2 regions of the Streptomyces sp. x-19 genome follow, and region 2 is predicted to be linked to the other one. Evidence: predicted binding sites of a transcription regulator. Region 2 holds the regulator's gene; the other holds the start of a gene.
The links. Region 2 encodes HspR, which represses chaperone genes until heat shock. Its sites were predicted from a motif close to TTGAGNNNNNNNNNCTCAA; they were not measured.

Region 1 (10,319 bases), on a different contig from region 2:
GCCGGCGGCGGGCCCGGCCGCGTACGGACCGGGTGACTGGGGCCCGTACGGGCTCGGTTCGGCGTCGGCGTCGGCGGTGGCGGTGGCGTCGTGGGCGGCGGGCGGTGCGGCCGGGCCCTGCGACTGGGCCGGTACGGCTGGTGCTGACGGTGCTGCTGGTGCTGACGGTGCTGACAGTGCTGCCGGGGTGGACGGCGTGGCTTCGGCCGCGGCCTGGGCGCCGAGTCCCGCCGCGTCGATGGCCCGCTCGGCCGCCGCGACGAACGGGTCGCCGGCGAGGCCGCGTCCGCCGGCCGGTGCCCGGTCGGCGGGCTCCGGTTCCGGCGCGGCCTCGCCGGGCGGGGCCTGCGGGGCGTCCGCCACCGGGGCGGGGGCGGGCGCCGCGGGCGTCTCGACGGCCGGCTGCGCCGCCGGGTCGAGCCGGTGCGTGCGGGTCTGCAGGGTGTTGGAGTTGGCCTCCGCGATCGAGCCCGGGAGGGTCGGCGCGGCCGCCCCGGGCCGGTTCGCCGCCGGGGCGGCGGGCGCCGGTCCCGGGCGGTTCGGCAGGATCGAGCCGGGCAGCACGACGACGGCGGTGACGCCGCCCTGCGCGCGGTCCCGCAGCTGGACCCGCGCGCCGTGCCGGGCGGCCAGCCGCACCACCACGTACAGGCCCAGGCCCAGCGCCTCGTCCACGGTCTCGGAGGTCGAGGCGGCCTCGGCGTCCGCGAGCCGCTCGTTGACCTCCGCCAGCCGGTCCGCGGTCATGCCGATGCCCTCGTCCTCGACCGAGAGCATCAGCTCGCCGCTCTCCAGCAACCAGCCGGAGAGCTCGACGTGGGCGTCGGGCGGGGAGAACGCGGTGGCGTTCTCCAGGAGTTCGGCCACCAGGTGGCTGATGTCGTCGGCGGCGAACCCGGCGACCTGGGCGTGCGGCGGCAGCGAGGTGATGCGGACCCGCTCGTACCGCTCGATCTCGCTGACCGCGGCGCGCAGCATGTCCAGCAGCGGCACCGGCCCGGAGTGGCTGCTGCCGTGCTGTTCGGCGCCGGCCAGCACCAGGAGGTTCTCGCTGTTGCGGCGCATCCGCGCACCGAAGTGGTCCAGCTTGAAGAGGGTGTCCAGCCGCTCCGGGTCCTGCTCGGACTCCTCCAGCGACTCGATGACCGCCAGCTGACGCTCCACCAGGCCCAGGGTGCGCAGCGAGAGGTTGACGAACCGGCCGTGCACGCCGGTGCGCAGCACCGCCAGCCGCTCGTTGAGCGCGGCGACCTCGTCCTTGAGCGCTTCGGCCTGCTCCTGGAGGACCTCCCGCTCGGCGACCAGCCGCTGCCGTCCACCGACCAGCCGCTTGCGCTCGCCCTCCATCTCGGCGGTGCGCCGGGCGGTGTCGGCGATCTGGGCGTGCAGCGCGTTGACCGACCGGACGGTGGCGGCGAACTCGTCGTTGCGGCCCTTGTAGCTGATCGGGTCCTCGTGGCCGGGGTCGGCCGCCAGTCGCTTGGCGCCGATCCGCAGCGCGGCCAGCGGCTGGGTGAGGGTGCGGGCGGCCCAGATGCCGGTGCCGACGGCGACCAGGAGGCACAGTCCCTCCAGGGCGATGACGATCTCCATGTCCGTCACGTCGTCGTCGCGCAGCTGGCCCAGGCGCTGGATCTCGGCGGTGGCGAGGGCCGATTCGACGCCGCGCATGAGGCCGATGCGGGACGTGAGCGCCGCCTCCACCCGGCGCCGGCTCAGGGCGATGTCCCCGGCGTCGAGGTAGGGCTGGTCCGTCAGCTTGGTGAGGTAGCGCTCGGCGGTGTCGACGTCGGTGCCGTTGACGGTCCGCTGGTAGCGGTCCCGGGCGTCCGGGCTGGCGGCCTGGTTGAAGTCGCCGAGGGCGCCCTGCTCGCGGACGTGCGCGACCTGTGCGGCGGCGGTCAGCCGGGGCTGGGTGCCGCCCGCCTTGAGGCCGGCGAGCAGCAGCGCCCGGGAGGCGGCGGCCTGGTCGACGGCCCGGCCGAGGGCCGGCAGGGCGCGGGTGTCGGCGGCGCCGGCGTCGGCCCGGGCGGGCAGGCCGCGGGCGATGTCGTCGCTGATCGTGCCGAGCGCCTGGACGGCCTCGCTGTAGGCGTCGTAGACCTGCTCGGCCGTGGACGGTCCGGCGAGCGCCTTCTGGCGGGTCTCCGGCAGCTGCTTGAGGAGCTTGTCGGCGGCGGCGAACGCGACGGTGTCGCCGGCCACGCCCTGGGCCTGGCTGCGCAGTTCGTCGATCTGCCGGTCCACCTGGGCGCGCTGGTCCTCGGTGGGGGCCGGGGAGACGTTGCGGCCGGTGCGGCCGGCGGCGACGTACGCGGTCATCGCGTCGCGCTCGTCGGCGAGGGTGTGCGCGAGGGTGACCGCCTGGGCGTTCACCCCTGCCAGGTCGACCAGGTGCTGGCTGTCGCCCGCGTCGTGGACGGCCGTCATCAGGGCGGGGGCGCCGGCCCCCAGCACCGCCACCGCGACCACCGCGACGGCTCCCATGAGCCGGTTGCGGACCCGCGCGGGACGCCGTCGCCCCGTGCCGTCCCCGGCTCCGCCCGCCGTCCCCGGTCCCGCACCGGGGCCCGTGCCCGGTACCGAGACCGATCCGGCCGGTGAGCCCGGCTTGCCTGCGCCGCCCCGAAGCCGCTTCTTCCGCACCGCTGCTCGCATTCCTGTCTCGCCTGCCCACGCCGTGTTGGCGTCGCGGACCCGGTTCGCTCACCGCTCGCGGGGCGGATCTGCGCGAAGACCGCGGCAGCGCACAATTCCGCGAAGGGGAACAGCCCGGCTCTGCACGTCGCGACGAACGTCCTGACCACCCCGGTTGATCCGGGAAACGACCATTCCACCGGCGCCGCGCAGTGGCTCGGCAACACATGTCCGGCCACCTGAACGAGTGAACAACAATCGGAGTTTGACCATCAACTTCCGTGCGCCGCCCGCTCCGGCCGCAACCTCGCGCAACCCCCGGGCGGGTTTGGAGATGCGTGCCGGTCCTGGAAGGATGCCCGCCCGCAGCCGGCGCCCGGGCCCGCCGCGGTCGTCCGGGCCATCGGCACCCCACCGCCCGTCCTGGCCGTCGGCCACCGCTTGGTTCCAGCCACCTCCGGCAGACTTTCCGACATGCGCATCGAACTCGCCACCGAGCCGGGTGACCCCCAACGCCCCAACGAGGACTACGCGTCGGTCGCCCTACCTGCCTCCGGGGAAGGCGGCGCCCTGGTGCTGCTGGACGGGGTGACCCCGCCGGAGGGGGACGACGGCTGCGTCCATTCCGTGCCGTGGTTCACCGCACGGCTCGGGGGCGCAATGCTCGAACTGTCGGTTTCACGCCGCGACATGACGCTGACTGAGGTCCTCGCCGCGGCCCTCGCCAGAACGGCCGACACGCACCGCGCCACCTGTGACCTTTCTCACCCCCGTACGCCGCAGGCGACGGTGGTCGCCGCCCGTTGGTCCCACGAGGCCGTGGAACACCTGGTGCTGTCCGATTCCGTACTGCTCCTGGAGAAGGCGGACGGCTCGGTGCATCCGGTGCGCGACACCCGGCTGGACGCGCAGCCGCCCGCGGTCCGCGCCCGGCGCGCGGCGGTCCGGGCGCTGCCCCCCGGGTCGGCCGAACGCGCGGCCGCGGCCCGGGAGTACGTCCGTGCGGTGGAGGCGCGGCGGAACGCCGAGGGCGGCTTCTTCACCGCGGCGGCCGATCCGTCGGTGGCCGTCCGCGCGGTCACCGGCACCACCCCGCGCGCCGAGGTCCGCGGACTGACCGCGCTGAGCGACGGCGCGGGCCGCTGGGTGGAGGTCTTCCGCGCGGGCTCCTGGGCCGCGTGCGCGGCGCTGGTCGCCGGGGCCGGGCCGCAGGCACTGATCGACCGGGTGCGGGCCCTGGAGGCGGCGGACCCGGAGTGCACCGCGCATCCGCGGGGCAAGGTCCGGGACGACGCGGCGGTGATCCGCGTCGCCCCCTGACGCGGAACCGGCGGCCGGGCCCGGGGCGGCGGTCGCCCCCTCCGCCCCGGGGGGGCCTACCCCTCCTCGCCCGCCTCCTGCTCCGCGTTCAGCCGGTGCAGCAGGCGGGCGAGTTCGGCGACCTCGGCGCGGTCCCAGGAGACGAGGTTGCGGGCGTAGCGGGCGCGGCGGGCGGTGCGGACGCGGTTGAAGCGGTCCCGGCCCTCGTCGGTGATCCGCACCAGGACCGCGCGCCCGTCGTGCGGGTCGGGGGCGCGGGCCACCAGGCCGAGCTTCTCCAGGGCGTTCAACTGGCGGCTTATGGTCGCCTTGCCGACGCCGAAGAAGGCGGCGAGGTCGGTGGCGCGCTGGGCGCCGGCGTCGGCGAGCCGCACCAGCAGCCCGTAGGCGGCCGGTTCGAGGTCGGGGTGGACCTCGCGGGCGAGTTCGCCGGAGGAGGCCCGGGCGCGGCGCAGGAACACCGCCAATTCCCGCTCCAGGGACAGGAAGGCGGGGTCCACTCCCATCGGCTCGCCGTCCGCCGTGGTTCCGCCGGCTCCGGTGTCGTGCACGTCAGCGCCCTTTCCCGCGTCGTCACATCCAGGAATTCCCCCGCTGTGCCCCCGTGCGTTTCCGTCGCCTGAAAATTTCCTTCCCGGCCGGACGGACCCGCAGTTGGGACAGTATTTCGCAGGATTAGACCAACGGCAGCTCCCGACCCCCTTTTGTCACGGGGGTCTACGCGCGTATCGTCATTTGTGGCATGGCCACACCAAGTGTGGTCCTGGTTTCCCCCCTCAAGGTCACTTCTCCGCAAAGTCACCGACCGAGATCCACCGAGATCTACGGAGGCACGCAATGCCCGTGCTCAGATCCGGCTCCCCCCACCGTTCCGTGCGCTCGCGCGCAAGCGTGGCCGGGATCCTCCTCGCGACCGTCTCCCTCCTCGTCGGCCTGCCCGGTACCGCCGGTGCCGCGGCCGGCACGCGCGCGCCCGAGCCCCGCCACCCGGAACAGGACTGGGCGGGCTCCCAGATCGCCAAGCACGAGGGCACCAAGGGCGGCGTGCTGCCGCCGCTGCCCTCCCTGACCGCGTCCGTCGAGGGCGTGGACGTCAGCAGCCACAACGGCAACGTCGCCTGGTCGACGCTGTGGGGCGCCGGCGTGAAGTTCGCCTACGTCAAGGCCACGGAGTCCACCAGCTACACCAACCCGTACTTCGCGCAGCAGTACAACGGCTCCTACAGCTCCGGCATGATCCGCGGCTCCTACCACTTCGCCACGCCGGACACCTCCAGCGGCGCCGCCCAGGCCAACTACTTCGTCGACCACGGCGGCGGTTGGTCCAAGGACGGCAAGACGCTGCCCGGCGCACTGGACATGGAGTACAACCCCTACGGCGCGACCTGCTACGGGCTGAGCGCGACCGGGCTGGTGAACTGGATGAAGGACTGGTTCGCCACCTACAAGGCGCGCACCGGGCGGGACGCCGTCATCTACACCTCCACCAGCTGGTGGCAGCAGTGCACCGGCAACTCCGGGGCGTTCGGCGCCACCAACCCGCTGTGGGTCCCGCGCTACGGCTCGTCGGTCGGCGAACTCCCGGCCGGCTGGGGCTTCCACACCATCTGGCAGTACACCTCGACCGGCCCGACGGTCGGTGACCACAACCGCTTCAACGGGGCCTACGACCGGCTCCAGGCGCTGGCCAACGGCTGACGCCGCGGCGCGGCCGGCCCGTCCCCGAGGGGCGGGACGGCCGTGCGCACCACCGGTGTCAGGACGGGGCTACGCGGCGACCGGGACCACCGGCCGCTCACCGTTCGCGGCCGGCGTCAGGGCCAGCTCCAGCACCTGCCGGACGTCCGCCACCGGGTGGACGTCGAGCGCTTCGAGGACCTCGGCCGGGACGTCGTCCAGGTCCGGTTCGTTGCGCTTGGGGAGGATCACCGTGGTGAGGCCGGCCCGGTGCGCCGCCAGCAGCTTCTGCTTGACGCCGCCGATCGGCAGCACCCGCCCGGTGAGCGAGACCTCACCGGTCATCGCGACGTCCGGCCGGACCGGACGGCCGGAGAGCAGCGAGGCCAGTGCGGTGGTCATCGTGATGCCCGCGCTGGGACCGTCCTTGGGGACGGCGCCGGCCGGCACGTGCAGGTGGACCCCGCGCTCCTTCAGGTCGCCCACCGGGAGCTCCAGTTCGGCGCCGTGCGAGCGCAGGAAGGACAGCGCGATGTGCGCCGACTCCTTCATCACGTCGCCCAGCTGGCCGGTGAGCGTCAGGCCGGAGGCTCCGGTCTCCGGATCGGCCAGCGACGCCTCGACGTACAGCACGTCGCCGCCGGCACCGGTGACGGCGAGTCCGGTGACCACACCGGGCACCGCGGTCCGCCGCTCGGCCGGGTCCTGGGCCGACTCCGGGATGTGGTGCGGGCGCCCGATCAGCGGGCGCAGCGCGTCCGGCACGACGGTGAACGGCAGTTCCCGCTCGCCCAGTTCGTGCTGGGCGGCCACCTTGCGCAACAGGCGGGCGACCGACCGCTCCAGGTCCCGCACGCCGGCCTCGCGGGTGTACTCGCCGGCCAGCTTGCGCAGCGCGTCGTCGGTCACGGCCACCTCGCCGGGGGCCAGTCCGGCCCGTTCCAGTTGGCGCGGCACCAGGTGGTCGCGGGCGATGACGACCTTCTCGTCCTCGGTGTAGCCGTCCAGCCGGACCAGTTCCATCCGGTCCAGCAGCGGTGCGGGGATCGCCTCCAGGACGTTGGCGGTGGCCAGGAACACCACGTCGGACAGGTCCAGTTCGACCTCCAGGTAGTGGTCCCGGAAGGTGTGGTTCTGCGCCGGGTCCAGCACCTCCAGGAGGGCGGCGGAGGGGTCGCCCCGGTAGTCGGAGCCCACCTTGTCGATCTCGTCGAGGAGGACGACCGGGTTCATCGAGCCGGCCTCCTTGATGGCCCGCACGATCCGCCCGGGCAGCGCGCCCACGTACGTCCGCCGGTGGCCGCGGATCTCCGCCTCGTCCCGGATGCCGCCGAGGGCGACCCGGACGAACGTCCGCCCCATCGCCCGGGCCACGGACTCCCCGAGCGAGGTCTTGCCGACGCCCGGCGGCCCGACGAGGGCCAGCACGGCGCCGCCCGCCCGCCGCCCGGAGGCACCCGCGGACTCCGGGCCCGGCCCGCGCTCCGCCCGCCGCTTGCGCACCGCCAGGTACTCGGTGATCCGCTCCTTGACGTCCTCCAGCCCGGCGTGGTCGGCGTCCAGCACCCGCTTGGCGCCGGCGATGTCGTAGGCGTCCTCGGTCCGTTCGTTCCACGGCAGTTCCAGGACGGTGTCCAGCCAGGTCCGGATCCAGGAGCCCTCGGGGCTCTGGTCGCTGGCCCGCTCCAGCTTCTCGACCTCCTTCAGGGCGGCCTTGCGGACCTCCGCGGGCAGGTCGGCGGCCTCGACGCGGGCGCGGTAGTCGTCGCCCTCGTCCTCCGGGTCGCCGTTGAGCTGGGCCAGCTCCTTGCGGACCGCCTCCAGTTGGCGACGGAGCAGGAACTCCCGCTGCTGCTTGTCGACGCCCTCCTGGACGTCCTTGGCGATGGACTCGGCGACGTCCTGCTCGGCGAGGTGGGAACGGAGCACGTCGGCGGCGTACTTCAGCCGGGCCACCGGGTCGGTGGTCTCCAGCAGGTGGAGCTTCTGCTCGCTCGTCAGGAACGGCAGGTACCCGGCGTTGTCGGCGAGCGTGGGGACGTCGTCGATGCCGGTGACCCGGTCGACGACCTGCCAGGCGCCGCGCTTGCGCAGCCAGCTGGTGGCCAGCGCCTTGTACGCGGTGACGAGTTCGCCGACGGCGCCGGGCAGGGGGTCGGGGACCGTCTCCTCGACGGGGGTGCCCTCCACCCAGAGCGCGGCGCCCGGGCCGGTGGTGCCGGACCCGATCCGCACCCGCCCCAGCCCGCGGATCAGCGCTCCGGGGTCGCCGTCGGACAGTCGCCCGACCTGCTCGATCCGCCCGAGCGTGCCGATCGCCGCGTACGCCCCGTCGATCCGCGGCACCAGCAGGACCCTGGGCTTACCGCCCGACGCCCCGGACGTGGCGGCGGACTGGGCCGCCTCCACCGCGGCCCGCACCTCGGCGTCGGACAGGTCCAGGGGCACCACCATGCCGGGCAGGACGACCTCGTCGTCGAGGGGCAGCACGGGCAGGGTCAGCGTGGTGGACGCCGTGGACTCAGCAGTCATGATCTCCCCTTCGGCAAGCAAGTTGAGCTTTACTCACTCAATGCCGATGGCCGCGGCGTTGTTCCCCCGGACGTGTTCGCTGTGAGCGATCACGTGGGGGCAACTCGGTTGCGGGGCGCGGCGCCTGGGGCGGACGGGACCAGCGCCGGCGGCGGGCTGCGCTACCAGTGGGCGGGGCGGCGCAGCCCCTGCGGCAGCCGGGTGGCCGCGTCGCCCCGGGCCGCGTTCACCTGGGCCTGGGTCAGGAAGATGCTGCCGGTGAGGTCGGCGCCGCGCAGGTCGGCGTCCCGGAGGTCGGCACCGATCATGTCCGCGGAGCGCAGGTCGGCGCCCCGCAGGTCGGCCGCGATGAGGTACGCCCCGCGCAGGTTGGCGCCCCGCAGGTCGGCGCCCTTGAGCCGCGCCCCCATCAGGTCCGCGCCGCGCCGTTCCTTCTTCCGGCCGGGCACCCCGGCCCGGACCGACTCGCTGACCTTCAGCAGCAGGACGTTGACCGCACCGCGGTGGGCGGCCACGTCCAGTCCGGCCAGTTCCTCGGCGGTGCCCCGCGTCAGCTCCTCGGTCCGCTCCAGGGCGGCCCGCAGCTCCTCGTGCACGCCGGCGGGCAACACGGCGCCGCTCGCTCCCGCGCGGCCGGCGGAACCAGGGTCGGCGGCGGACGGCAGGGCCACCGCCTCCGTGAGGTACCAGAGCAGCTCGTGCAGCTGGCGCATCACGGCGAACGCGTCGAACATCGGCCGGGCGGTCTCCGGCGCGGTCCGCCAGTCCGTCCCGCCGAAGGTGACCTGGGAGACCTTCTGGCCGGCGCCGAAGCACTCGAAGACCGTGCAACCGGCGAAGCCGCGCTGCCGCAGGTCGCGGTGGACGCCGCAGGCGAAGTCGGTCCGCAGGTTCGGACAGGGCCGGCCGGCCTCCTTGTCCAGGGCGAAGTCCGCCGACCGCGCGAACGGCAGCGCCACGCAGCACAGGCCGAAGCAGTCGCCGCAGTCGGAGAGCAGCGGGAGCCGGGCGGCGTCCGGTGCCGGCGGCGGGGTGGACGGGCGGTCCTGGGCGGGGTGGCGGCGCTCGTGCGACACGGTTCTTCTCTGCTCCTGCGGCCGGCGGTCGCCCTTCGGCACGGCGCCCGCGAAGGGCCCCATTCTCCGCGATCGACGGGGTGCGCCACGGCGCGGCCCGGTCGGGCGGCGGGCGGTGCCGGCCTCAGATCGCCCGGCCGGGCCGCAGCGCCGGGTGGCCGAGGTCGCCGAGCAGCGGGGCCGGGCCGGAGCGCTGCGCCCGCCAGTACCGGAGCAGCGGCCAGGCGGCGACCCCCAGGGCGAGCGAGATCGCGTGGCCCCAGTCGGTCATCGGATCGGCGTAGGCCAGCAGCCCGGACAGCACCGGGTAGCCGCCGGCGACCAGCAGCGGCCAGCGCAGCCAGGCGGGCAGCAGTCCGGCGAGCGCCCCGACGCAGGTCATCACCCCGAAGCTGATGCCGTAGTCGAGGCGGTGCAGCGAGCTGTCCGGCAGCCCGCCGGCGGCGACCGAGAAGCCGACCGGCAGCTCGGTGGCGAGCGTGGCCAGCGCGTGTCCGCCGAAGAACACCGCCGCGCTGCGCACCCCGCCGATCCGCCGCTCCAGCGCGGTCAGCACGACGAGGAACGCCAGGGCGTACCCCGAGAGCAGTCCGCCGGCGCTCCACAGGGCGCTGGCGACCAGCACCAGCAGCGGCGCCTGCGCGAGATGGACCACGTCCGTGCTGGAGCCCTGGAGCAGGGCGGAGACCACGGACGGGTCACCGTGGTCGGCGTAGAGCGAGGTGCCCACGAGCAGGACCGCGTAGCAGAACGTGAAGGGGGTGCCGGTCGGAGTGGGCAGCAGCCGCCAGGGGCGCGGCCGGCTCCAGCGGGCCGGGGTGGGGGCCACCGCCACCGCCGCCGGCGCGACCGGCGCATCCGGCGGGGCGTCGGCGACCGGTGTGGCCGCGTCGCCGCGCTGCCGGGGCAGCCCGGTCAGGAGCACCGGGGCGCCCTCAGCCGCCGCGTCCCCGACCGGCGGACCACCGGCCGTCTCCACCGCACTCGCCATCGCACGTCCCTTCCGCCACCCCGCGCACCGTCCGCGGTCCACTGTGCACGGCCAAGCCATGAGTCAGCTGTGCGAGTGATATCCCT
Region 2 (10,319 bases):
CGTACTTCAACGACTCCGAGCGCCAGGCCACCAAGGAGGCCGGTGAGATCGCGGGCCTCAACGTCCTGCGCATCGTCAACGAGCCCACCGCGGCCGCCCTGGCCTACGGTCTGGAGAAGGAAGACCAGACCATTCTCGTCTTCGACCTCGGTGGCGGCACCTTCGACGTGTCGCTCCTGGAGATCGGCGACGGCGTGGTCGAGGTGAAGGCCACCAACGGTGACAACCACCTCGGTGGTGACGACTGGGACCAGCGCGTCGTCGACTACCTGGTCAAGCAGTTCGCCAACGGCCACGGCGTGGACCTCTCCAAGGACAAGATGGCGCTCCAGCGCCTGCGCGAGGCCGCGGAGAAGGCGAAGATCGAGCTGTCGTCGTCCAGCGAGACGACGATCAACCTGCCCTACATCACGGCCTCCGCCGAGGGCCCGCTGCACCTGGACGAGAAGCTCACCCGCTCGCAGTTCCAGCAGCTGACCGCGGACCTCCTCGACCGCTGCAAGACCCCGTTCCACAACGTGATCAAGGACGCCGGCATCCAGCTGTCCGAGATCGACCACGTGGTCCTGGTCGGCGGCTCGACCCGCATGCCCGCCGTCGCCGAGCTCGTCAAGGAGCTGACCGGCGGCAAGGAGGCCAACAAGGGCGTCAACCCGGACGAGGTCGTCGCCATGGGCGCCAGCCTCCAGGCCGGTGTCCTCAAGGGCGAGGTCAAGGACGTCCTCCTGCTGGACGTCACCCCGCTGTCCCTCGGCATCGAGACCAAGGGCGGCATCATGACCAAGCTGATCGAGCGCAACACCACGATCCCGACCAAGCGCTCGGAGATCTTCACGACGGCCGAGGACAACCAGCCGTCCGTGCAGATCCAGGTCTACCAGGGCGAGCGCGAGATCGCGGCGTACAACAAGAAGCTCGGGATGTTCGAGCTGACCGGCCTTCCGCCGGCCCCGCGCGGCGTCCCGCAGATCGAGGTCTCCTTCGACATCGACGCCAACGGCATCATGCACGTGACCGCCAAGGACCTGGGCACGGGCAAGGAGCAGAAGATGACCGTCACCGGCGGCTCCTCGCTGCCGAAGGACGAGGTCAACCGGATGCGTGAGGAGGCCGAGCGGTACGCGGAGGAGGACCACAAGCGCCGCGAGGCCGCCGAGACCCGCAACCAGGGCGAGCAGCTGGTCTACCAGACCGAGAAGTTCCTCAAGGACAACGAGGACAAGGTGCCCGCCGAGGTCAAGACCGAGGTCGAGTCCGCCGTCGGCGAGCTGAAGGAGAAGCTCAAGGGCGAGGACACCGCCGAGATCAAGACCGCCACCGAGAAGGTCGCGGCCGTCTCCCAGAAGCTGGGCCAGGCCATGTACGCCGACGCCCAGGCGGCCCAGGGCGCGGCCGGTGCCGAGGGTGCCGCCGGCGGCCAGCAGGCCAAGGCCGAGGACGACGTCGTCGACGCCGAGATCGTCGACGACGAGAAGCCGAAGAAGGACGGTGCGGCGTGACGGAGGAGACCCCGGGCTTCGACGAGAAGCCCGACGTCCCTTCCGATGCCGCTTCCGAAGACGCGGCGCAGGCCGAGTCCGCCGACAAGGCGGGCTCGGCCCCGGCCGGGGACGTCCAGGACGTTGCGCTCCAGGCCCAGTTGGACCAGGTGCGCACCGCGCTCAACGAGCGCACCGCCGACCTCCAGCGGCTCCAGGCGGAGTACCAGAACTACCGCCGCCGGGTGGAGCGCGACCGGGTGACGGTCAAGGAGATCGCCGCGGCGAACCTGCTGTCCGAGGTGCTGCCGGTGCTCGACGACATCGGTCGGGCCCGGGACCACAGCGAGCTGGTCGGCGGCTTCAAGTCGGTCGCCGAGTCGCTGGAGACCGTGGTCGCCAAGCTCGGTCTGCAGCAGTTCGGCAAGGAGGGCGAGCCCTTCGACCCGACGATCCACGAAGCCCTGATGCACTCGTACGCGCCCGACGTCACGGAGACGACATGCGTCGCCATCCTGCAGCCCGGGTATCGCATCGGTGAGCGCACGATCCGCCCCGCGCGGGTCGCGGTGGCCGAGCCGCAGCCGGGCGCGCAGAACGCCAAGTCCTCCTCGGAGGAGGAGGCCAAGGGCGCCAAGGGCGGCAAGGGAGTCAAGGGTGCCAAGGGTGCCAAGGCCGCGGACAAGGAAAACGGTGGCCCGGACGAGGGCTGACGTACGGGCTGAGCAGGGATCCGCCCGGAAGGAGGGACGTCGAGGATGAGCACCAAGGACTTCGTTGAGAAGGACTACTACAAGGTCCTCGGCGTCCCCAAGGACGCCACCGAGGCGGAGATCAAGAAGGCGTACCGCAAGCTCGCCCGCGAGAACCACCCGGACGCCAACAAGGGCGACGCCAAGGCCGAGGAGCGCTTCAAGGAGATCTCCGAGGCCAACGACGTGCTCGGCGACGCCAAGCGCCGCAAGGAGTACGACGAGGCCCGGGCGCTGTTCGGCAACGGCGGCTTCCGGGCCGGCCCCGGCGGCGGAAGCTTCAACTTCGACCTCGGCGACCTCTTCGGAGGCGCCGGGGGCGCGGGCGGAACCGCCGGGTCCGGCGGCTTCGGCGGCGGGCTCGGAGACGTCTTCGGCGGCCTGTTCAACCGCGGCGGCTCCACCACCACCCGTACGCAGCCGCGCCGTGGCCAGGACATCGAGTCCGAGGTGACGCTCAGCTTCACCGAGGCGGTCGACGGGGCCACGGTCCCGCTGCGGATGTCCAGCCAGGCGCCCTGCAAGGCGTGTTCCGGCACCGGCGACAAGAACGGCACCCCCCGGGTCTGCCCGACCTGCGTCGGAACCGGCCAGGTCAGCCGGGGCGGGGGCGGTGGGTTCTCGCTCACCGACCCGTGCGCCGACTGCAAGGGCCGCGGTCTGATCGCGCAGCAGCCCTGCGAGGTCTGCAAGGGCAGCGGGCGCGCGTCCAGCGCCCGCACGATGCAGGTCCGCATCCCCGCGGGCGTCTCGGACGGGCAGCGCATCCGGCTGCGCGGCAAGGGCGCTCCGGGCGAGCACGGCGGCCCGGCCGGTGACCTCTACGTGGTCGTCCACGTCGACGCCCACCCGGTCTTCGGCCGCAAGGACGACAACCTCACCGTCACGGTGCCGGTCACCTTCCCGGAGGCCGCGCTCGGCGGCGAGATCAAGGTGCCGACGCTGGGCGGCCCGCCGGTCACGCTGAAGCTGCCGGCCGGCACTCCCAACGGGCGCACCATGCGGGCCCGCGGCAAGGGCGCGACCCGCAAGGACGGCACCCGCGGTGACCTGCTGGTCACCATAGAGGTGGTCGTTCCCAAGGACCTCGGCGACAAGGCGAAGGAAGCGCTGGAGTCCTATCGCGAGGCGACCGCGGGCCCGGACCCGCGGGCGGAGCTGTTCCAGGCCGCGAAGGGAGCATGAGATGGACAGCCGGGGCGGGCAGCGTCGTAACCCCTATGAACTGACCGACGAATCGCCGGTGTACGTCATCTCCGTCGCGGCCCAACTCTCCGGCCTGCACCCGCAGACCCTGCGGCAGTACGACCGCCTGGGTCTGGTCTCGCCCGACCGCACCGCCGGCCGGGGCCGGCGCTACTCCGCCCGCGACATCGAACTGCTGCGCACCGTCCAGCAGTTGTCGCAGGAGGAGGGCATCAACCTCGCCGGCATCAAGCGCATCATCGAGCTGGAGAACCAGGTCGCGGCCCTGCAACAGCGGGTCGTCGAGCTGCAGGGCGCCCTGGAGGGCGCCGCCAGCGCGATGCAGCAGCGGGAGGCGGCGGTGCACGCCTCCTACCGCCGCGACCTGGTGCCGTACCAGGACGTGCAGCAGACCAGCGCGTTGGTGGTCTGGCGGCCCAAGCGGCCGTCGGAGTGACGCCGTAGCGGATGCGGCGAAGGGCCGGGGTGGTGCGTCCACCCCGGCCCTTCGTGCGTCGCGGGCCGACGGCCGCCGGTGCGCCGGGCCGTGCGGGCTCGGCGGTCAGCAGCCGTTGTAGCCGGCCGTGGGCATCGACAGCCGGCGGTGCACCTGCGACTTCATCGCGAGGGTGTAGACCGGCTCGTCCAGGTCGGCGGTCTCCAGGCGGACGCCCGCCGCCGCGCAGCGCGCGCCGAACTCGTCGGCGCCGTCGATGGCGTACTCCAGCGCCCGGCGGTTGGGCGTGACGAACACGTCGACCAGGCCCTCTTCGACGTCGTGCCACAGCGCGCTGTGGTCGGCGCGCAGCTGGTGCAGGCTGAGCTGGCAGGTCAGACGGTAGTCACGGGCCGCCGCCCACTGCTTGCACATGGCGTGCTGGCTGCGGTCATCGACCAGGAACGGATCCTCGTCCAGCTCGGACAGCGGCATCAGGCAGGCGATCGCCGTCACTCGGACCGAGTTCATCGTGCCCTCCGGGGCGTGGCGACTGTGGGGGCGACGATACCCCCGCCGAGGGCCCGGGGTGGAGGGGCTGCGCCGGGCGGCGAGGCGTATCCGCAGGCGTGGCAGATCTTCCAGCCGTCCTGGTTCACGGCCAACTGGCCGCCGCACCGGGGGCAGTTCTCGGCGGTGGGGCGGGGGCGCACCGTCCGTTTCCCCGGCGGGCGGCGCGGAGTCGTCGTCGTGTTGTCCCATGCCGACGCCATGTGGCCTCCAGCTGCCGTTTTTCCGCCCGGGACGGGCCCGATGCCGCTCGTTGATGTGCGGAGGTGTTCGGTTCCTGCCGTTCTTGAGTACCAGGTGGGTGCGGAGGGGCGGTTCCAGAGGGCGTGGTTTCGGCCAGGTCCAGACCTATCCGTGGTGGTGGGCGCCCGGCCCTCAGGCCCGGCCGAGGGCCCTGGCCACCGCGATCTCGATCACGACGCGGTCAGAGGAACGCGGCGGTGTCGAGGTCGAAGGAGAAGGGGGCGGGGAGGGGGAGGGGTTTGCCGAAGGGGACGGTGGTGTGCCCCAGGTAGTCGTCGTCGGAAGCCTCGCTGAACAGCGTGACGGTGGACTTGTCGCGGTCTGTGAGCAGGTAGAGCGGGGTTCCGGCGCGGGCGTAGCAGTGGCGCTTGGACACGCGGTCGCGATCGGCCTGGCGGGAGGTCACTTCGACGACCAGGGCCACGCCGTCGCCGGGCATCCAGGACTCGGCGCCGCGGAATAGGTCCAAGTCGACCGGTGCGAACGTGGCGTCGGGAATCACGTGGTTCTTGGGACACCGGCCGCCGCGGGGCAGCAGTAGCCCCTTGGTGCCGGAGACGTCCATGTCGGTCTCCGCGTTCCGCAGGACCTGCCTGACCAGTCGGCTGAAGAGACGCTCGTGGTTTCCATCCGGCGGCGGTGTCACAACGATCTCCCCCTCGACGAGCTCGGCCCGGAACCCCTGGGGGGTGTCCAGACCGAGAAAGAAGTCCAGGAGGGTTTCCTTGTCCGTGGCCATCGGCTCGTGTGCCATAGCCGTCATGCTGCACCTCCTTGCGGTCGAAGGCCAGGGTTGCTCGTACGGGCCATGCCGAAGGCATATTCACTACGTTTCGCTCGCACGAGTGAGCCTTGAGTGGAGTAGACTCAACTTATTGCACGTTGGCCAAGGCAGGATTGGATAGGAAGCGCGCGGAGCGCCGGAACGCACGAGGAGGACCAGGCAGACGTGGACGCCGAGCTGACCAACAAGAGCCGGGAGGCGCTGAGCGCCGCCAACGAACGGGCGATCGCCGGCGGGCACGCGGACATGACGTCCGCGCACCTGCTGCTGGCGCTGCTCGCCGGGCAGGACAACGAGAACGTCATGGACCTGCTGGCGGCCGTCGAGGCGGACGCCGCCCCGCTGCGGTCCGGCGCCGAGCGCCAGCTCGCCGGGCTGCCGAGCATCCAGGGTTCGACCGTGGCCCCGCCGCAGCCCGACCGCGAGCTGCTCGCCGTCATCGCCGACGCCGCACAGCGCGCCAAGGAGCTGGGCGACGCCTACATCTCCACCGAGCACCTGCTCATCGGCATCGCCGCGAAGGGCGGTCGCACCGGTGAGCTGCTGGAGCAGCAGGGCGCCACCGCCAAGAAGCTGCTGGCCGCCTTCGAGGCCAGCCGCGGCGGGCAGCGGGTGACCACCCCGGACCCGGAGGGCACGTACAAGGCGCTGGAGAAGTTCGGCACGGACTTCACCGCCGCGGCCCGGGAGGGCAAGCTCGACCCGGTCATCGGCCGGGACCAGGAGATCCGCCGGGTGGTGCAGGTGCTCTCCCGCCGGACGAAGAACAACCCGGTGCTGATCGGCGAGCCGGGCGTCGGCAAGACCGCGGTGGTCGAGGGGCTGGCCCAGCGGATCGTCAAGGGCGACGTCCCCGAGTCGCTGCGCGACAAGCGGCTGGTCTCCCTGGACCTGGGCGCGATGGTCGCGGGCGCGAAGTACCGCGGTGAGTTCGAGGAGCGGCTCAAGACCGTCCTGGCCGAGATCAAGTCCAGTGACGGGCAGATCATCACGTTCATCGACGAGCTGCACACCGTCGTCGGCGCGGGCGCCGGCGGCGACTCGGCCATGGACGCGGGCAACATGCTCAAGCCGATGCTGGCCCGCGGCGAGCTGCGGATGGTCGGCGCGACCACCCTCGACGAGTACCGCGAGCGGATCGAGAAGGACCCGGCGCTGGAGCGGCGCTTCCAGCAGGTCCTGGTCGCCGAGCCGACCGTCGAGGACACGGTGGCGATCCTGCGCGGCCTCAAGGGGCGCTACGAGGCGCACCACAAGGTCCAGATCGCCGACTCCGCGCTGGTCGCGGCGGCCACCCTCTCCGACCGCTACATCACCTCCCGCTTCCTGCCCGACAAGGCCATCGACCTGGTCGACGAGGCCGCCTCCCGGCTCCGGATGGAGATCGACTCGTCCCCGGTCGAGATCGACGAGCTCCAGCGCGCGGTGGACCGGCTGAAGATGGAGGAGCTGGCGCTGCGCAACGAGACCGACGCCGGCTCCGTGGCGCGGCTGGAGAAGCTGCGCAAGGACCTCGCCGACAAGGAGGAGGAGCTGCGCGGCCTGACCGCCCGCTGGGAGAAGGAGAAGCAGGGCCTCAACCGCGTCGGCGAGCTGAAGGAGCGCCTCGACGACCTGCGCGGCCAGGCCGAACGCGCCCAGCGCGACGGCGACTTCGACACCGCCTCCAAGCTGCTGTACGGGGAGATCCCGTCCCTGGAGCGGGAGCTGGCCGAGGCGGCGCAGGCGGAGGCCGAGCAGTCGGCGGCCAAGGACGCCGGCGGCGCCAAGGAGCCGATGGTCAAGGAGGAGGTCGGCCCGGACGACATCGCGGACGTGGTCGGCTCCTGGACGGGCATTCCGGCCGGGCGCCTGCTGGAGGGCGAGACCCAGAAGCTGCTGCGCATGGAGGAGGAGCTGGGCAAGCGGCTGATCGGCCAGAGCGAGGCGGTCCGCGCGGTCTCCGACGCGGTGCGCCGCACCCGCGCCGGGATCGCCGACCCGGACCGGCCCACCGGCTCGTTCCTCTTCCTCGGCCCGACCGGCGTCGGCAAGACCGAGCTGGCCAAGGCGCTGGCGGACTTCCTCTTCGACGACGAGCGGGCGATGGTCCGGATCGACATGTCGGAGTACGGCGAGAAGCACAGCGTGGCCCGGCTGGTGGGCGCGCCCCCCGGCTACGTCGGCTACGAGGAGGGCGGCCAGCTCACCGAGGCGGTCCGCCGCCGCCCGTACAGCGTCGTCCTGCTCGACGAGGTGGAGAAGGCGCACCACGAGGTCTTCGACATCCTGCTCCAGGTGCTCGACGACGGGCGCCTCACCGACGGCCAGGGCCGCACCGTCGACTTCCGCAACACCATCCTCATCCTCACCTCCAACCTCGGCTCCGCCTACCTGATGGACCCGTTGCTGAAGGAGGAGCAGAAGAAGGAGAGGGTGCTGGAGGCGGTCCGGTCCGCCTTCCGCCCCGAGTTCCTCAACCGCCTGGACGACCTGGTCGTCTTCCACCCGCTCGGCACGGACCAACTTGAGCAGATCGCCCGGATCCAGCTGGACCACCTCCAGCGCCGCCTGGCCGACCGGCGGCTCACCCTGGACGTCACCGACCGGGCCCTGGCCTGGCTGGCCTGGCTCGGCCGGGAACCGGTCGCGGACGCCCCGGCGCCGGACCTCTCCTACGGGGCCCGGCCGCTGCGCCGGCTGGTCCAGACGGCCATCGGCGACCAGCTGGCGCGCGCCATCCTGGCCGGCGACGTGCTCGATGGGGACACCGTCCGGGTGGACGTGGCCGACGACGGCGAGCGGCTGTCGGTCGAGGCGGTGCGTCCCGCCGCCTGAGCGACGGGCGCCGCCCCCGGCGGGGCCGCCCGCCGCCCCCGTACGCGCCGGAACGCCCTGGGCTTGCCAGGACCGGGCGCGTATGGGGGAGGATGGCAGGGACCATACGAAGGGAATTCCACGGTGAGCATCGACCCGTCCTCGATTCCGAATTTCGGGGGCCAGCCCGAACCGCAGCCGTCGGGGCCTGATGGTCCCGTCGTCCCCGACCAGGACCTGGTCAAGCAGCTCCTTGAGCAGATGGAGCTGAAGTACGTCGTCGACGAGGAGGGTGACCTCGCCGCCCCGTGGGAGCAGTTCCGCACGTACTTCATGTTCCGTGGAGAGGCGGAGCAGGAGATCTTCTCGGTCCGTACGTTCTACGACCGCGTCCACGGCATCGACGAGAAGCTGAAGCTGCTGGAGGCGATCGACGACTGGAACCGTCGGACGCTCTGGCCCAAGGTGTACACCCACACCCACGACGACGGCAGCGTCCGTCTGATCGGTGAGGCGTCGATGCTGATCGGCACCGGCGTCGCGCTCGAACACTTCGTGTCGAGCACGGTCAGCTGGGTGCGTGCCTCGATCGAATTCGACAAGTGGATCGTCGAGCAGCTCGGTCTGGAGGCCGAGATCGAAGGCGACTCCGACGAGAAGCCGGGCGACGACGAGGCCTGAGGCCCCGTCCGCGCGCCGGCTGCCCGGGCCCCGGAACCGACCGTCGTCGGTCCGGGGCCCGTGTCGTGTCCGCCCGCGGGGGCAACGGCCCGGCCGTCTCACAACGGCATCGCCGCGAGGGTCAGCAGGTACGGCCCGTAGCCGAGGGAGAGCGCGGCCAGCCCGCCGGTGATCACAGCGGTGGTGCGCCGGCGGGCCCGCGCCAGCGCCAGCGCCGCCGGCAGCAGCAGCGGGAAGGCCGGCAGCAGGAAGCGCGGTTTCGACGCGAAGTAGCCGGTGCCGCCCAGGGCCAGCACGACCAGCACCGTGACGTAGCCGAGCACCGCGGCCGGCGGCCGGTCCGCCGCCAGCAGCACGTACAGCAGCAGCGCCACCGCGACCACGGCGAGGGCCATGAGGTACGCCGGCGGGGCCCCGAGGAGCACCAGCCGCCGGACCGCCCGCAGCGCGTCCCGCCCGAAGTCGAAGCGCGAGCCCCAGCGCGCCTGCACCGCGAAGTACCCGAGCGGGCCGCGCCCGGTGCGCCGCCCGACCCACAGCACGTACCCCAGCCATCCGACCGGGGCCAGCAGCGCGGCCGCGCACAGCCGCCGGCCCGCTACGTGCCCGTCCGGTGCGCGTCCACCGGGCGCCGACCGCCGCGCCCCGCGCCGCCACTGCCGCCACGCCCGCACCGCCACCGCCGCCTGCACCGCCGCGACGATCGCCAGCGCGCTGGGCCGGGCCAGCCCCGCCAGCGCGGCCAGCGCCCCGGCCCACAGGAAACGGCCGCTCAGCGCCGCGTACAGCGCCCAGGCGGACAGCGCGGTCAGCAGCGCTTCGGTGTACGCCAGCGATTCGACTACCGCGTGCGGCAGCACCGCCCACAGGACGACGAGCAGGGTCCCGGTCCGCCGCCCGTGCAGGTGCTCCCCCACCGCGAAGATCCCCCAGGCCGCCAGCAGCGCCGCGACCCAGGCGACGACCAGTCCCGCGGTCAGCGGGTGCACGGGGAGCACCGCGCCGACGCCCCGCACCAGCCACGGGAACAGCGGGAAGAACGCCAGGTCGGCGCCCGGCACATCGGGCCACCGCCCGTCCGGCGCGGCCATCCCGTAGCCGTGCCGCGCGATGCTCAGGTACCACTGGGAGTCCCACGACCCGCCCAGCAAGGACCGCGGGTGCCGCCCGGTGCGCCAGGCCCACGCCGCCACGCACGCCGCTCCGGCCAGCCGGATCCCGACGAACCACAGCAGCGCCGTCCGGGCCCGCCGCGCCGCGGCCCCGACGCGTCCCCACGGGGTGCCGGACGCCGCCGCCACGCCCCCGGCCCGCTCCACGGTCTCGGCGACCACCCGCCACCTCCGCTCACCCGGCTCGCCCCGCCACCGACTCTCGGCGCCGGTGGCCCGCGC

Region 1: the regulator HspR is predicted to act here: its motif matches at 8,189-8,207, upstream of lon (endopeptidase La).

What each region holds. Positions count from the first base shown of each region.
Region 1 covers NZ_JAJPWK010000001.1:54,505-64,823, forward strand. The annotation lists gene ACLJT4_RS00250 (nitrate- and nitrite sensing domain-containing protein) at 1-2,487, opposite strand, end outside; gene ACLJT4_RS00255 (hypothetical protein) at 3,112-3,957, shown strand; gene ACLJT4_RS00260 (MarR family winged helix-turn-helix transcriptional regulator) at 4,014-4,508, opposite strand; gene ACLJT4_RS00265 (lysozyme) at 4,795-5,655, shown strand; gene lon (endopeptidase La) at 5,725-8,166, opposite strand; gene ACLJT4_RS00275 (pentapeptide repeat-containing protein) at 8,328-9,305, opposite strand; gene ACLJT4_RS00280 (rhomboid-like protein) at 9,367-10,233, opposite strand.
Region 2 covers NZ_JAJPWK010000030.1:65,637-75,955, reverse strand. The annotation lists gene dnaK (molecular chaperone DnaK) at 1-1,499, shown strand, start outside; gene grpE (nucleotide exchange factor GrpE) at 1,496-2,191, shown strand; gene dnaJ (molecular chaperone DnaJ) at 2,237-3,415, shown strand; gene ACLJT4_RS37395 (heat shock protein transcriptional repressor HspR) at 3,417-3,872, shown strand; gene ACLJT4_RS37390 (hypothetical protein) at 3,978-4,382, opposite strand; gene ACLJT4_RS37385 (Uma2 family endonuclease) at 4,846-5,427, opposite strand; gene clpB (ATP-dependent chaperone ClpB) at 5,614-8,265, shown strand; gene ACLJT4_RS37375 (YbjN domain-containing protein) at 8,389-8,925, shown strand; gene ACLJT4_RS37370 (hypothetical protein) at 9,024-10,259, opposite strand.